DNA from 4 places in the Vibrio sp. 9-16B-A1 genome. Region 3 is predicted to be linked to each of the others. Evidence: predicted binding sites of a transcription regulator. Region 3 holds the regulator's gene; each other region holds the start of a gene.
The links. The regulator PurR, encoded in region 3, represses purine synthesis genes. The targets are predictions, from matches to a motif close to TNANGNAAACGTTTNCNTNA.
Positions count from the first base shown of each region.

Region 1 (3,764 bases), on a different contig from region 3:
CCATTGTGTGGCAAAAGCGAAGATCTGGTTTGGCTGGCGCAGCGCCATAATGAAGTTCAGGGCGCTGAGCTGAGTGACATTGCGGTGCGGGCCTTTTTTGCTGAGCATTTTTACACTCCGCTGGTGGTGCCGGTCGACAGTAACCACTCTCTGTATCAGTTTGATGAGTTATCGATTTACACCGGCGATTTCTTTACTGCACCATTGCAGCCAATGGAACTGGTTTATGACCGCGCTGCCCTGATCGCTCTGCCGGAAACCGTGAGAGCAGAGTATGCTGCACGTCTGCGCTCGTTGCTCAAGCCGGGTGGCCGCCTGTTATTGGTGACACTGGATTACGATCAGCAGGAAATGGCAGGCCCTCCGTTCAGTGTACCAGCTCAGGAAGTACATCAGCTGTTTGAGGGGATGAAAATCACCCATCTGGAGCGTGATGATGCCGATGAGACTCACCCGAGGATCAAAAAAGGATTGTCGCGCTTTGCTGAAGAGGTCTGGCTGATTGAGGCCTGACTGAAGCGCCGCGGAAATGAAAACGCTCCACCGAAAGGGGAGCGTTTCTTTTTATTTATTTGCGATTACCTTTGACGTGATCAGCGGTTAGTAAATCACTTTCACTTTACCGGCGCTTTCTACCGCATCTTCAATGGCCGTTTCCATTGACTGGCGGCGGGTCAGGGCAACACCCAGACGGCGGCGGCCATCAATATCCGGTTTACCAAACAGGCGCAGTTGCGTCTGTGGTTTTGCCAGTGCATCGCTCATGCCTTCAAAGCGGATATTGTCTGAGGTACCCTGACCCAGGATAACGGCAGAGGCAGAAGGGCCGTACTGCGTGATTTGGCCTACAGGCATACCGGTGAAGGCGCACACGTGCAGAGCGAACTCAGACAGTTCCTGAGAGATAAGGGTCACCAGACCGGTATCGTGCGGGCGGGGGGAGACTTCGTTGAAGATCACCTGGTTGCCTTTAACAAACAGTTCAACGCCGAAAATACCGTAACCACCCAGTGCATTCACGACTTTACCGGCGATGTGCTCAGCCAGTTCAAGTGCTTTAGGTGTCATCAGCTGTGGCTGCCATGATTCACGGTAGTCGCCATCTTCCTGGCGGTGGCCGATTGGCGCGCAGAAGTGAGTACCATCAACGGCGCGTACTGTCAGCAGGGTGATTTCATAATCGAAGTCGACAAAACCTTCCACAATCACGCGGCCGGCACCGGTACGTCCGCCATCCTGAGCGTAGTCCCATGCTTTTTGAATATCGTCAGCAGACTTAATCACGCTCTGGCCTTTACCTGATGAACTCATCACCGGCTTAACCACGCAAGGCGCACCTACGAACTCAACCGCTGCTGCAAACTCCTCGAAAGTATCGGCAAAGCGGTAGCGCGAAGTTGGCAGCTCCAGCTCTTCAGCGGCCAGGCGGCGGATACCCTCACGGTTCATGGTCAGTTTGGTCGCGTTTGCGGTCGGGACAACATTCAGGCCCTGAGCTTCCAGCTCAACCAGCTTATCAGTCGCGATCGCTTCAATCTCTGGTACCACGTAGTGTGGTTTTTCTTTGGCAATCAGCTCTGCCAGTGCATCACCGTCAAGCATATCAATCGCATAGCTGCGATGGGCAACGTGCATTGCCGGCGCGTTCAGATAACGGTCAACAGCGATAACCTCAAGACCAAGACGCTGACACTCAATAGCCACCTCTTTACCCAGCTCACCAGAGCCAAGCAGCATCACACGGGTAGCATCATTTGCAGTAGCAGTACCAAACATATTTAAAAACCTTTTATGTAGTTGAGCTGCGGCGGATCATACCGTTTTTTTGGAAAGACGCAAACGTTTGCCTTTAATTTGTTCAAACATGAAAAAAAGTGGAGAAAGAGGAGGCGCGGATAACAAAAAGGCCCCTGAAAAGGGGCCCTCTTAAACTCACATCACAACAGATTACAAAGAAACGTATTCCACAGTCACATCCGGATTAATCGCTTCCATCGTGCCCTGGGTGTCGATCAGGTGGCTCATTTTGCTGCTGCTGGTCTCTGCCAGTGCAACCGCTTCGATATCTTCAAATGCCTGACCTGCGATGCGCGCCTGAACCAGTGCTACCTGAAGTGGTGGCAGGCTCGGGTTAAATGCCGCATTTTCAGCGTATGCGCCTTTGAAGATGGTGCCGTCTTTCATGCGAAGGGCAACGCCGCTTGGGTTTTTGGTGTAAGGAGAGTGGCTGATGTTCAGCGCTTCTACTGCCTTGCTGACCAGTTCATTGCCGCCTTCATACTGGTTCTGAAGATCTTTTTTGCTCATCAGGCCTTCGGTGATACCAAGATCTGCCGGGCCGAATGAGTCTGGCAGGTACTCCTGCAGGCTCTTTTCATCGCGTTCAGGCAACTGGATCATCAGTTCTTTGGCGGTGGTCAGTTCATTCATGAACTGGCGGCAGTGGCCACAAGGGCTGAAGTTAACGGTAACGTCTTTCAGGCCCTGTTCGCCTTTCATCCAGGCGTGGCTGATTGCAGACTGCTCTGCGTGCACTGTCTGGCCAAGCTGAACGCCTTCAAGCTCTACGTTGGCACCGAAGTAGATGCGGCCAGAAAGGCCACGCGCCAGTGCGCCGACATAGAAATCAGACAGCGGGACATAAGCGTAACCAGCGGCAACAGGAAGCAGCGCAACGCGCAGCTCTTCATCACACAGACCGGAGATCTCCAGCAGTTCACTGAACTGTTCAGGTGAGATGGTAGAGTCAAAACTGTCAGCGGTGATGATCTCACGCAGCTTTGCTGCTACAGCTTCAGGCATTTCTTGCAGGGCCAGCTCGATTTTGTTGTTCATTATGAATCCTTGTAATCATTGCCCTGCGATTATTGACTGTTCTGCAGGGTTTTTCCTCTATTCTAGGAATATTGCGCATTCGGACAGTGATCATGATCACGAATTTGAATGTAACGAAATTGCATTTTGCATTACAGGAGAGATCTCACACATGTAATTGATTACATGCGGAGAAAGTGTGAAGTGTGTCGTGTCCGGCGTCCCTGCCGGAATGATCAGCCGTTGATCATCACATTGAGTACTTCTGCCAGCATATAGGCCAGCGGGGCAAGAATGGAGGTGATAACACCGCAGATTACCAGAGCGAGAGAGCTGAACGCTGCATCGCGCGGGTTCTTCTCGATACAGGTTGCTGTGCCCAGGGCGTGAGAAATGGTACCCATAGTCAGGCCACGTGCCAGTGGGTGTTTAATCCCAATCAGGTTGTAAATCGGGTAGGCCAGTACGGCGCCAAATACCCCGACCAGTACCACCAGTATCGCGGCGATTGCCGGCTCACCGCCAAGGTGGCTGGCGACTTCCATCGCGATCGGGGTTGTTACTGATTTACCCATCAGGCCGGCGACCAGGGTCATGTCCGTTCCCAGGGATACCGCAATAACGGCAGACGTAACCATAGACATAATACTGCCGACACCACAGGCCAGCAGGATCACCCGCCACTTGGCGCGGATTTCCGGCAGTTGCTCATAGAGCGGGTAGGCCAGCGCTACAACCGCAGGCTGCAGCAGGTAACTCAGGCTGTCGCTCTGAGCGTAGTAGGTGTCAAAGTCGACCCCGGTTATCAGCAGCAAACAGATGATTGCAGAAACCGCAATAATCAGCGGGTTGGCAAGCGGGTTATTCAGCTTTTGGGAAACAAAGCGGGCTGCAAAAAAAACAGCAACAGTAATAAGCAGCCACATTATTGTTTATCTCCTTCAAGCAGT
Region 1 is NZ_JBSDZD010000010.1:17,409-21,172, forward strand. It holds gene ACVB80_RS16035 (thiopurine S-methyltransferase) at 1-513, shown strand, start outside; gene purT (formate-dependent phosphoribosylglycinamide formyltransferase) at 601-1,776, opposite strand; gene cdd (cytidine deaminase) at 1,948-2,835, opposite strand; gene ACVB80_RS16050 (LrgB family protein) at 3,051-3,740, opposite strand; gene ACVB80_RS16055 (CidA/LrgA family protein) at 3,740-3,764, opposite strand, start outside.
Region 1: a site for PurR is predicted at 1,832-1,851, ahead of purT (formate-dependent phosphoribosylglycinamide formyltransferase). Genes of this name have one in related genera too.

Region 2 (3,764 bases), on a different contig from region 3:
TTACACCGATAATGCCTTTCCACTGTTCTGCCGGCATTTGACGTTCAGCAAGCTCACGACAATACATGTGCATATTGTCCCAGGTGATGATAAATTTTTTAGTCATAGTAATCTTCGATCAATCAAGTTTCAGCAGTCATCAAACGTTTGCTTTAAACGATTGCTTATTTACGCCGCTGACAATACAAATTTAAGAATGAAAATGGCAGCCATGATCCACACACTCAGGGAAACATCGCGACCTTTGCCACTGAACAGCTTGATCGCCGCGTAAGCGATAAAGCCCAGGCAAATACCATCTGCAATCGAGAAAGTCAGTGGCATCAGCAAACAGGTCACAACAACCGGAGCCGCTTCTGTCAGGTCGCGCCAGTCAATGCTGACCAGACCAGAGAGCATCAGAATTGCTACATAGAAAAGGGCACCCGCCGTAGCGTAAGCCGGGATCATACCAGCTAATGGCGAGAAGAATAATGCAAGTAGGAACAAAATGCCAACCACAACCGCAGTCAGGCCGGTACGGCCACCCGCCACTACACCAGAAACACTTTCAATGTAAGAGGTTGTGTTCGACGTACCCAGCAGCGCACCCACAGAAGTTGCCGTAGAGTCCGCCAGCAGCGCGCGGTTCAGGCGTGGGATTTTACCATCCTTGCCGATAAGCTCTGCCTTGGTTGCCACTCCCACCAGGGTGCCTGCGGTATCAAACAGGTCAACAAACAGGAACGCGAAGATCACCGAGATCATGCCCACTTCAAAAATGGCTGAGAAATCCAGCTGGAGAAATGTCGGTGCAATGCTCGGTGGCGCAGACATGATGCCGTGATACTGAACGTCACCAAAAAGGATACCCAGACCGGTTACCGCCAGGATTGCGATCATCACCGCACCTTTCACACCGCGGTGAACCAGAGAGATGGTCAGGAAGAAACCTACTGCTGCCAGTACTGCCGGCAGAGAGGTAATTGCGCCCATAGAGACCAGTGTCGCCGGGTTGTCTACTACGATGCCGGCGTTCTTCAGGCCGATAAACGCCAGGAACAGACCGATACCGGCAGAGATACCGGTACGCAGGGAAAGCGGAATTGAGTTGATGATCCACTCACGGATCTTAAACACACTCAGCAGGATAAACAGCACACCGGAAACAAATACCGCTGCCAGTGCCACCTGCCAGGTATGACCCATACCCAGAACCACCGAATAGGTGAAGAAAGCGTTCAGGCCCATGCCCGGCGCCTGAGCGATCGGGTAGTTAGCCACAAAGCCCATGATGAAACAGCCGATCGCCGCCGCCAGACAGGTCGCAACGAAAACCGCGCCACGATCCATGCCGGTGTCCGCCAAAATGGCCGGATTGACAAAAATAATGTACGCCATGGTAAGGAAAGTAGTCACCCCGGCGATAATTTCAGTGCGGACACTGGTTCCGTTCTCACTGAGTTTGAACAACCTCTCAAGCATTGTGGTATCCCTAAAAATGATAAAACTAAACGATTGCGTAAACGATTGGCGCGAATTATAGAGTTATCAAATAGCAATTTCTAGTTCGAAATGGCGTTTTCATCGTATTTTCAGACACAATCTGCGCAAGATAAGCGAAAAAGCAGAGCCACCACAAATCATAAGCCAGGTAAATCAATGGCTAACAACAAAGTTCACTCCGGGTTTGATTCAGGACAATAAAGCATCATGTAGCAAACTTTCACCTAAGAAAGTACGGCTGAAGCGGGACTTAACTGACAATATAGAGGGGTATACGTGCACTCATGCGCACAGGTAAGCAGGAATAAAAAAACGCCACTCAAGAGTGAGTGGCGTGAGAATCATTTCAACCAAATGGTTGTAAGAAAATTCCAAATATTAGGGGGTGAACTTTCGTTCAAATCACATGTTTGGTTAAAACTTAGTAACCGAAACCTGTAAATACGTTGAAGCTTTTGGCGTTAGAAGTACATACGTTTGTGTTAGACCAAAAACTTGCAGAAGACATACCGTTCATAATTATCACCTTAATAAATCAAAACAAAATTCATACTGTTTCTCGGTTCCATGGAGGCGATAGTTCGGACTCATCCTATGAGCATTTAGCGCTTCACTCTGGAAGTGGTTATAAATATACCACCAAGAAATTTTATTACAACCCCAAAACGTGCATAAATCACACTTTTTCGCATAAATTGATTCAAGTCAATTTATACGTGTAATTAAATTACAAAAAGAGCAGTAAACCAGCCTTACTCAGTAGCCAACTTACAAAATGCATGTTCAGGAAATATGACATGCCGCCGGTTTTTGATCTGCTGCAGCACTTTAGACAATCACTTCTCAGTGGTATGCTGTTTTCCCTGCAAAATGAAGGGCAGACAAACCATTTCTGCTGGATCCTCATCCATCCACGGCTGTTTGCCCCATATATAATCAGTTAAGGAGTATTCCGTGTCTGAAATCAGTCAGCTTTCCCCTGCCCCATTGTGGCAGTTTTTCGACCAAATCTGTTCTTTCCCTCATCCTTCCGGTCAGGAAGAAGCTCTTGCGCAGCACATCGTAAGCTGGGCCCAGGAGCAGGGTCTGGACGTACGCCGCGACCCAACCGGTAACGTCTTTATTAAGAAACCAGCTACGGCAGGTATGGAAAACAAAAAAGGCGTAGTACTGCAGGCGCATATCGATATGGTGCCGCAGAAGAATGAAGACACGGATCACGACTTCAGCAAAGATCCTATTCAGCCATACATTGATGGCGAATGGGTAACAGCCAAAGGTACCACCCTTGGCGCAGACAACGGTATCGGCATGGCGACCTGTCTGGCGGTACTGGCTTCTGACGAAATCAAACACGGCCCGCTTGAAGTGCTGCTGACTGTTGATGAAGAAGCCGGCATGACCGGTGCGTTCGGCCTGGAAGCCGGCTGGCTGGAAGGCGACATCCTGCTCAACACTGACTCAGAGCAGGAAGGCGAAGTCTACATGGGTTGTGCCGGTGGTATCGACAGCACCCTGACATTTAAAACTGAGCGTGAAGCCTTGCCACAGGGTTACGTTGTACGCCAGCTGACACTGAAAGGCCTGAAAGGCGGTCACTCTGGCTGTGACGTTCACACCGGTCGCGGTAACGCCAACAAACTGATGGCACGCTTCCTTGCCGGTCACGCTGCAGAGCTGGATCTGCGCCTGACCGAGTTCCGTGGCGGCAGCCTGCGTAACGCCATTCCGCGTGAAGCGTTTGTCACTGTGGCTCTGCCTGAAGAAAACATGGCAAAACTGGAAGAGCTGTTTGAGTTCTACACTAACCTGCTGAAAACCGAGCTTGGCCGTGTTGAGACCGATATCGTCAGCTTCAACGAAGCCGCGCAAGCCAAAGACGTGCTGGCGCAAAACGATCAGCAGCGCTTTATTGCCGCACTGAACACCTGCCCGAACGGCGTGATGCGTATGAGTGATGAAATCGAAGGCGTGGTAGAAACTTCACTAAACGTTGGCGTGATCACCACAGAGCAGGACAAGATCACCGTACTGTGTCTGATCCGTTCCCTGATCGACTCTGGCCGCTCTCAGATTGAAGGCATGCTGAGCTCAGTGGCTGAACTGGCAGGCGCTCAGGTTGAATTTTCGGGTGCATACCCTGGCTGGAAGCCGGATGCGGACTCTGAAATCATGGCAGTATTCCGTGATATGTATGAAGGCATCTACGGGCATAAACCAAACATCATGGTGATCCACGCCGGTCTGGAGTGTGGCCTGTTCAAAGAACCTTACCCGAA
Region 2 is NZ_JBSDZD010000001.1:610,509-614,272, forward strand. It holds gene gpt (xanthine phosphoribosyltransferase) at 1-106, opposite strand, end outside; gene ACVB80_RS02805 (NCS2 family permease) at 169-1,464, opposite strand; gene ACVB80_RS02810 (aminoacyl-histidine dipeptidase) at 2,440-3,764, shown strand, end outside.
Region 2: a site for PurR is predicted at 1,486-1,505, ahead of ACVB80_RS02805 (NCS2 family permease). Genes of this name have one in related genera too.

Region 3 (3,764 bases):
GTTCTGTCGTTAGGCGCATCCACACGGTGACTGATCATGTTCAGAATACGCTCACGGCTCAGTACTTTATTAGGATGAGACGACAGCGCGACTAACAGCTCATACTCGGCCTTGGTCAGTTTCACCGGCTCACCATTACGGCTCAGCGCGCGGCGCTGAACATCAAAGGTCCACTCACCAAAACGGATAAGCTGTCCGGACTCTTCCTTACGGGTCTCACTTGAGCGGGCCTCAGCCACCAGAGAAATCCGCCACAGCAGGTTTTTCACCCGAACCAGCAGCTCGCGCAACTCAAACGGCTTGGTCACGTAATCATCTGCCCCCATTTCCAGCCCGACAATGCGGTCAATACTGTCGGTACGGCCGGTCACCAGGATAATACCGATATCCGACTGGCTTCTCAGCTCCCGGGTCAGCATCAGCCCATCTTCACTGGGAAGGTTGATATCCAGCATCACCAGATCCACACTGCTGTTTGCCAGCACTTCGCGCATCTGCTCGCCGTTTTCGGCTTCGCTGACGGTATACCCTTCATTTTGAAAGTAACCCGCCAGTTTGCTGCGTGTTACTACATCGTCTTCAACGACCAAAACGTGATAGCTCATCTACACCACTTATATTTCTTCTGATTTCATTATTATTCTATTCACAATCCGTTACATTTCTAGCAAATAGGCTAAAATTAATAGTGTTTCCCGGGTTTTATTGATGCAAGACAAACCGGAGACGACTGTTAACATATTGTCAAAACAACACTTTTTCTTACATAACCCGACCGGATGCTGTTCATATATATGCGATACAATCGCCACATCAATAGTTTACGGAGTACCCGACATGCAAGAGAGCAAGCTGTTTAACGAAAAGCGTGCCGAAATATACTGGTGGCTGTCCAGCCTCTTTGCCAGGGAGATCAATGAAAAAGAGCTGGCGACCTATCACACCCCTGAGATCCGCAGCTTCATCAGCGGCCTGGGTGAAACAGAGCAGCTGAAAGCGTCCACTACCGCCCTGGTTGATGCCCTTAACCGTCTGCAGGACAGAGAAGATGCCATGATCGAACTGGCCGCTGACTTTTGTGGTCTGTTCCTGACCACTGACAAAAACGCCGCCCTGCCCTATGCCTCGATGTACATTGGCAAAAGCGGCCTGCTCAATGATGAGCCTGCCCGGCAGATGGAAGAACTGATGCAGGAAAAAGGCATTTCAATGCAGGAAGGCTTCAACGAACCGGCGGATCACCTGGCCGTTGAGCTCGATTTTTTGGGTAACCTCATCATCCGCTCCAACGAGTGTGAAAAACCGGAGAAGTTCGAAGCATCGCTCCTGGAACAGAAAGCCTTCATTGATGAGTACCTGCTGAGCTGGGTTCCTCAGTTTAAGCAAAAATGTCAGCAGTTTGACGAGTTTGGTTTTTATGCCGCGGTAGCGTCGCTTTTGCATGACTTCCTGATCCTGGACGGACACTACCTGGCGGGCGAATAGGCCTGCCAGACCTTTTTAGCTGGCGTTAAGAAAAATTAATTTGTGTGATGGAAACGCGGCAAAATGACATATTTATGATTGTCAGGTCTCAATTATGAGTCTAGAATTGTGACCGCAAACGATAAAATATGATAAACCATTTGGAAAGCAAGGTAAGCCGCTGTTAGTTAGCGGTTTTTTGTTTTTTAACAGATATGTTTTCAGCCAGGTTCGCTTTTCACGCCAACTTTTCTGACCGCAGTATGGCCTTTTCCCCTGCGGCAGAACTGATAAAAGCGCCCATACGGCAGAAACAGGAACAAATATATGGCCACAATTAAAGATGTTGCGCGTTTAGCTGGGGTGTCCACCACCACAGTCTCGCACGTGATTAACAAAACCCGCTTTGTTGCTGAAGCAACGCAGGAAAAAGTGCTGCAGGCAGTAAAAGAGCTAAACTATGCTCCGAGTGCCGTAGCGCGCAGTCTGAAATGTAATACTACCCGTACTATCGGTATGCTGGTCACCCAGTCAACCAACCCGTTTTTCTCGGAAGTGGTTGATGGTGTGGAAAGCTACTGTTACCGCCAGGGCTACACCCTGATCCTGTGTAATACAGGCGGTATCTACGAAAAGCAGCGCGACTATATCCGCATGCTGGCAGAAAAACGTGTCGACGGCATCCTGGTGATGTGTTCTGACCTGACCGAAGAGCTGCGTGAAATGCTTGATGCTCACGCGGACATCCCTAAAGTTATCATGGACTGGGGCCCTGAAAGTTCAGGTGCCGATAAGATCATCGATAACTCAGAAGAAGGTGGCTACCTGGCGACCAGTTATCTGATCAAAAACGGCCACAAAGACATTATGTGTCTGTCTGGTCAGTTTGAGAAAGCGATCTGTAAAGAGCGTATCGCCGGTTACAAACGCGCAATGGAAGAAGCCGGTCTGCCATTCGAAGAGAAGAACATCATTGAAGGTAACTTCGAATGTGATACTGCTGTCATGGCAGCAGAGCAAATCCTGGCGATGGACAAACGTCCGACCGCTGTGTTCTGCTTCAATGACACCATGGCGCTGGGTCTTATCAGCCGCCTTCAGGAAAAAGGCTTACGCGTCCCTGATGATGTTTCCGTGATCGGTTACGATAACATGGACCTGTCGGCGTACTTCTCGCCACCACTGACGACCATCCACCAGCCTAAACGCCGTGTGGGTAAAACAGCATTCGAGCTGCTGCTGCAGCGCATCAAAGATAAAGAACATGAGCGCCGCGTGTTCGAGATGCAACCTGAGCTGGTTGAACGTAAGTCAGTTAAACGCCTTGGATAAGGCAGCATAATGAAACAAAGCACGCATAACGCGTGCTTTTATTTGGATCAATGTCACACTAAATGCAGACGAGTGTGATGTTAATTCCGCTTTTTCACTATTATTTTTTATATCAGGCTTTCTCCGAAATACGATTTCAAATGAAAACCTGAACTGATGTCACGCACAGGGCAAACCACCTGAAAGGGTGGGACGCAAAGCCACCGGCCTAATCCAGTAACTGAGACGTGTCAGGGACTGGGATGGTAGCGGGGTTGCCGATGGCAAATATGCACACCAGCGCGAGCTCGCGCTATCAGTCATGCATCGATTTGCTCAAATGCTCGGACCTGAATTTAGTGGCGGAACTTCTAAACCGGGACATACAGCATGAACAAACCTACTCTAAAAAACTCGCTGAGACTCTTCGAGAGTCTGGGAACTATTAAATCCCGTTCAATGTTCGGAGGCTTCGGCGTCTTCGCGGACGACGTAATGTTTGCACTGGTGGTTGGCGATACCCTTTTCATCCGCGCTGACAACCAGAAAGCAAAAGATTTCAAACTGGCCGGCTTCGAACCTTACATTTACAAAAAACGCGGCTTCCCCGTGGTCACCAAATACTTCGCCCTGCCAGAGGCAATGTGGCAGACACCGAACATCATCATTGAAGAAGCCACCCACGCACTCGAAATTGCCCGCCAGGAGAAAGAGCAGCAGGCTCAGGCCAAACCTGACCGTCTGAAAGATCTGCCTAATCTTCGCCTTGGTACCGAACGAATGCTTAAAAAAGCCGGTATCTGCAGTGTGGAAGAGCTGCAAAATCAGGGTGCAGCAGGCGCATATAAAGCCATCCAGCAAAGCCATTCAGGCAAAGTGGGCGTAGAACTGTTATGGGCGCTTGAGGGAGCGATCCGCGGCAGTCACTGGTCTGTTATTCCACAGGCCCGGCGTGATGAACTGCTCAGTCAGGTGGGCTAAAAATTTAA
Region 3 is NZ_JBSDZD010000002.1:213,333-217,096, forward strand. It holds gene torR (two-component system response regulator TorR) at 1-605, opposite strand, end outside; gene torD (molecular chaperone TorD) at 838-1,485, shown strand; gene purR (HTH-type transcriptional repressor PurR) at 1,792-2,796, shown strand; cyclic di-GMP riboswitch class I at 2,956-3,058, shown strand; gene ACVB80_RS04685 (TfoX/Sxy family DNA transformation protein) at 3,166-3,756, shown strand.

Region 4 (3,764 bases), on a different contig from region 3:
AAAAAGATAGTGATTGCGGCCATGCTGGCAGGTGCCCTGAGCGGATGTGACAGAAATGAAGTTGGCGACGTGTCTCTTGGGGTATTTACCACCAAAGACATTAAACTGAACACCCTGACCGACCCTCTGGTGCCGGGCGTAACCTGTCATATCGCCAGCATCGAAGCGGATCTGAGCCTTGCTGATCCAAGCGACAGCTCCATTTCCTGCCGCCAGACCGGTGATATTACCGCCGGGATGATCGCATCAGTCGATAAGTCCAAGTCCGGTGAAGTGGTATTTAAGAAGTCCAAGAGCATCTTCTTCAAGTCAATGAAAATCCGCCGTATCTACGATGCTCAGACCCAAACCCTGATGTACGTATCCTACTCCACCAAAGAAACGTCCGGCAGCTTTAAGCACAGTCTGTCGACAGTCCCACTGTGGGGAACGAAAGCTTACGTTGAACCAACCGCTGAAGCCAAGTAAATCTCCGGATCACGCAGCCCCTGCCACGGGCTGCGTGAGCGATTGCTTTCGTTTCAGCGGCGGTTATTTAAGCACTCAATGAAATCTGCTCCATTTCCGGCCATTTTTATTGCCAATTTGCCCGCAACAAGTGTCAATTTGATAAAAAAAGTGTGGTAGAATTCGCGCCCTGTTAACCAATCACCTTTTTTTTCATGAAATTTCCTGGTCAGCGTAAGTCGAAGCACTACTTTCCAAGCCACTCCAGAGATCCTCTGATCAACCAGATCCGTCAGGCACCAAGGCTGCACCGCCCTACTATTGTGGGCGTAGGACAAACCATCGTTGATATCGAAGCACGGGTAGACGATGACTTTCTTGCCAAATACGAACTGAGTAAAGGCCATTCGCTGGTTCTTGAAGAGAGCAAAGCAGACGCCCTTTACCAGGAGCTGAAAGAGAAGCACCTGATCACCCACGAATACCCGGGTGATACCATTGGTAACACACTGCACAACTACTCTGTTCTGGCCGACAGCAAATCCGTCCTGCTGGGCGTAATGAGCAAGAACATTGAAGTGGGTTCTTACGCCTATCGTTACCTGTGTAACACCTCTGCCCGTATGGATCTGAACTACCTGCAAACGGTAGACGGGCCTATCGGCCGCTGTTACACCCTGATCTCGGACGATGGCGAGCGTACTTTCGCGATCAACGAAGGCCACATGAACAAGCTTTCTCCTGAAAGCATCCCGGACAAAGTGTTTAAGAAAGCGGCAGCCCTGGTTGTCTCTTCGTACCTGATGCGTGGTAAACCAACCGACCCAATGCCGCAGGCCGTTCAGCGCGCGATTTCACTGGCTAAAGAGAATGACGTACCAGTGGTACTGACCCTTGGCACCAAGTACGTGATTGAAGGCAAATCAGAGTGGTGGCAGGAGTACCTGAAAGAGAACATCACTGTGGTTGCGATGAACGAAGAAGAAGGCGAAGCCCTGACCGGTGAAAGCGATCCTCTTCAGGCTGCAGACAAAGCGCTTGAGTGGGTAGACCTGGTTCTGTGTACCGCAGGCCCTGAAGGTCTGTACATGGCCAGCTACACCGAAGAAAGCGTGAAGCGGGAAACCAACTACCCGCTGCGCGAAGGCAGTATTGAAAACTTCAACCAGTTTGAGTTCAGCCGCGCGATGCGCAAACAAGACTGCACCAACGCGATGAAGGTGTACTCGCACATTGAGCCATACCTTGGCGGCCCGCTGGAAATCAAGAACACCAATGGTGCCGGTGATGCTGCGCTGTCTACCCTGCTGCACGACATGGCTGCAAACCTGTATCACAAGGTGAACGTGCCAAACTCAGTGAAGCACGACCACCAGTACCTGAGCTACTCATCACTGGCGCAGATCTGTAAATACGCCAACCGCGTAAGCTACGAAGTACTGACCCAGCACTCTCCACGCCTGACCCGCTCTCTTCCTGAGCGGGAGGACAGCCTGGAAGAAACATACTGGGATCGGTAACCCAATTTTAGCCAGCGCTCTGTCGCTGGCTTTTTTATTTATACAAACATCAATTATACTGAGTTATATATCCAGCCGAAGTGATTTATCACTAACGAAAACACTTTACAAAGCCGAATAGCAAGGTATATTGCCCACGCAAACGTTTTCGTCTCTGGCTTTATGGCATTTAGGGGGTTTTAAATGCTGAGCGATATCGATATCTGTCGTTCCACTCCACTTTCTTCAATTGATACTGTAGCCCGCAAAGCAGGCCTGCAGGATAACGAATTTAACGCGCACGGACGCCACAAAGCGAAAATTTCTCTCGACTGTCTTAACCGTCTTGCAGATAAACAGGAAGGTAAACTGGTCGTTGTAACGGCAATTACCCCTACCCCTCTGGGTGAAGGTAAAACCGTTACCACTATTGGCCTGGCCCAGGGACTGGCTAAGCTGAACAAATCTGTGATGGCGTGTATCCGTCAGCCATCCATGGGCCCGGTATTTGGTGTAAAAGGCGGCGCTGCAGGCGGCGGCTACAGTCAGGTTGCTCCAATGGAAGAGCTGAACCTGCACCTGACCGGTGACATTCACGCGGTAACCGCAGCTCATAACCTCGCTTCTGCGGCTATCGATGCCCGTCTTTTCCACGAGCAGCGCCATGGCTACGAAGAGTTCAGCGCCAAAACCGGCATGAAAGCCCTTCGTATAGACCCTGAGCAGGTCGTATGGCGTCGTGTGATGGACCACAATGACCGCGCTCTGCGCATGGTCACCGTGGGTAAAAACCAGCCAGGTAAAACCATTAACGGCTTTGAGCGTGAAGACGGCTTTGATATTTCTGCCGCTTCTGAACTGATGGCAATTCTGGCACTGGCCAGTGACCTTCACGACCTGCGTGCCCGTATCGGCCGCATCGTAATGGCATACAACCTGGACGGTGAACCGGTAACAGCAGAAGAACTGCAGGTAGCCGGTGCGATGACTGTCACCATGAAAGAGGCCATTGAGCCAACCATGATGCAAACGCTGGAAGGCGTTCCGACTCTTATCCATGCGGGTCCTTTTGCCAACATTGCACACGGTAACTCGTCTATCATTGCTGACCGTATCGCCACCAAACTGGCTGATTACACCATCACTGAAGGTGGTTTTGGTTCAGATATGGGCTTTGAGAAAGCGTGTAACATCAAAGCGAACATGTCCGGCAAAGGTCCGGATTGTGCGGTTGTCGTTGCTACCCTGCGTGGCCTGAAAGCGAACTCTGGTCTTTACGACCTGCGCCCGGGTCAGCCATTGCCGGAAGCGATTTTCGGTGAAGATGAAGCCTCACTGAAAGCGGGCTTTGAGAACCTGAAATGGCACATCAACAACGTTGCCAAATATAAGGTGCCTGCCGTAGTTGCAATCAACCGCTTCCCGCAGGACAGCGACAAAGAGCTGAAACTGCTGGCATCGTGGGTTGAAGCACTGGGCGCGAAAGTCGCGATCAGCGAAGCCTTTGGTAAAGGCGGCGAAGGTGCAGAAAAACTGGCTGAAGCTGTCACACTGGCCTGTGAAACTCCATCTGACTTCACTCCGCTCTACACCCTTGAGCAGAGCCTGGAAGAAAAGCTGATGGCTGTGAGCGAGACCGGCTACGGCGCACGCAACATCGCGCTGTCTGAACTGGCTCAGAAGCAGCTGACCCGCTTTAATAAGCATGGCTTTACTGACCTGGCCGTTTGTATGGCTAAAACACCAGCGTCGATTTCTGCAGATGCATCAATGAAAGGTGCACCATCAGACTTCGAAGTTGAAGTCCGTGAGCTTAAG
Region 4 is NZ_JBSDZD010000001.1:418,854-422,617, forward strand. It holds gene ACVB80_RS01935 (CreA family protein) at 1-468, shown strand, start outside; gene ACVB80_RS01940 (inosine/guanosine kinase) at 663-1,967, shown strand; gene ACVB80_RS01945 (formate--tetrahydrofolate ligase) at 2,151-3,764, shown strand, end outside.
Region 4: a site for PurR is predicted at 2,102-2,121, ahead of ACVB80_RS01945 (formate--tetrahydrofolate ligase). Genes of this name have one in related genera too.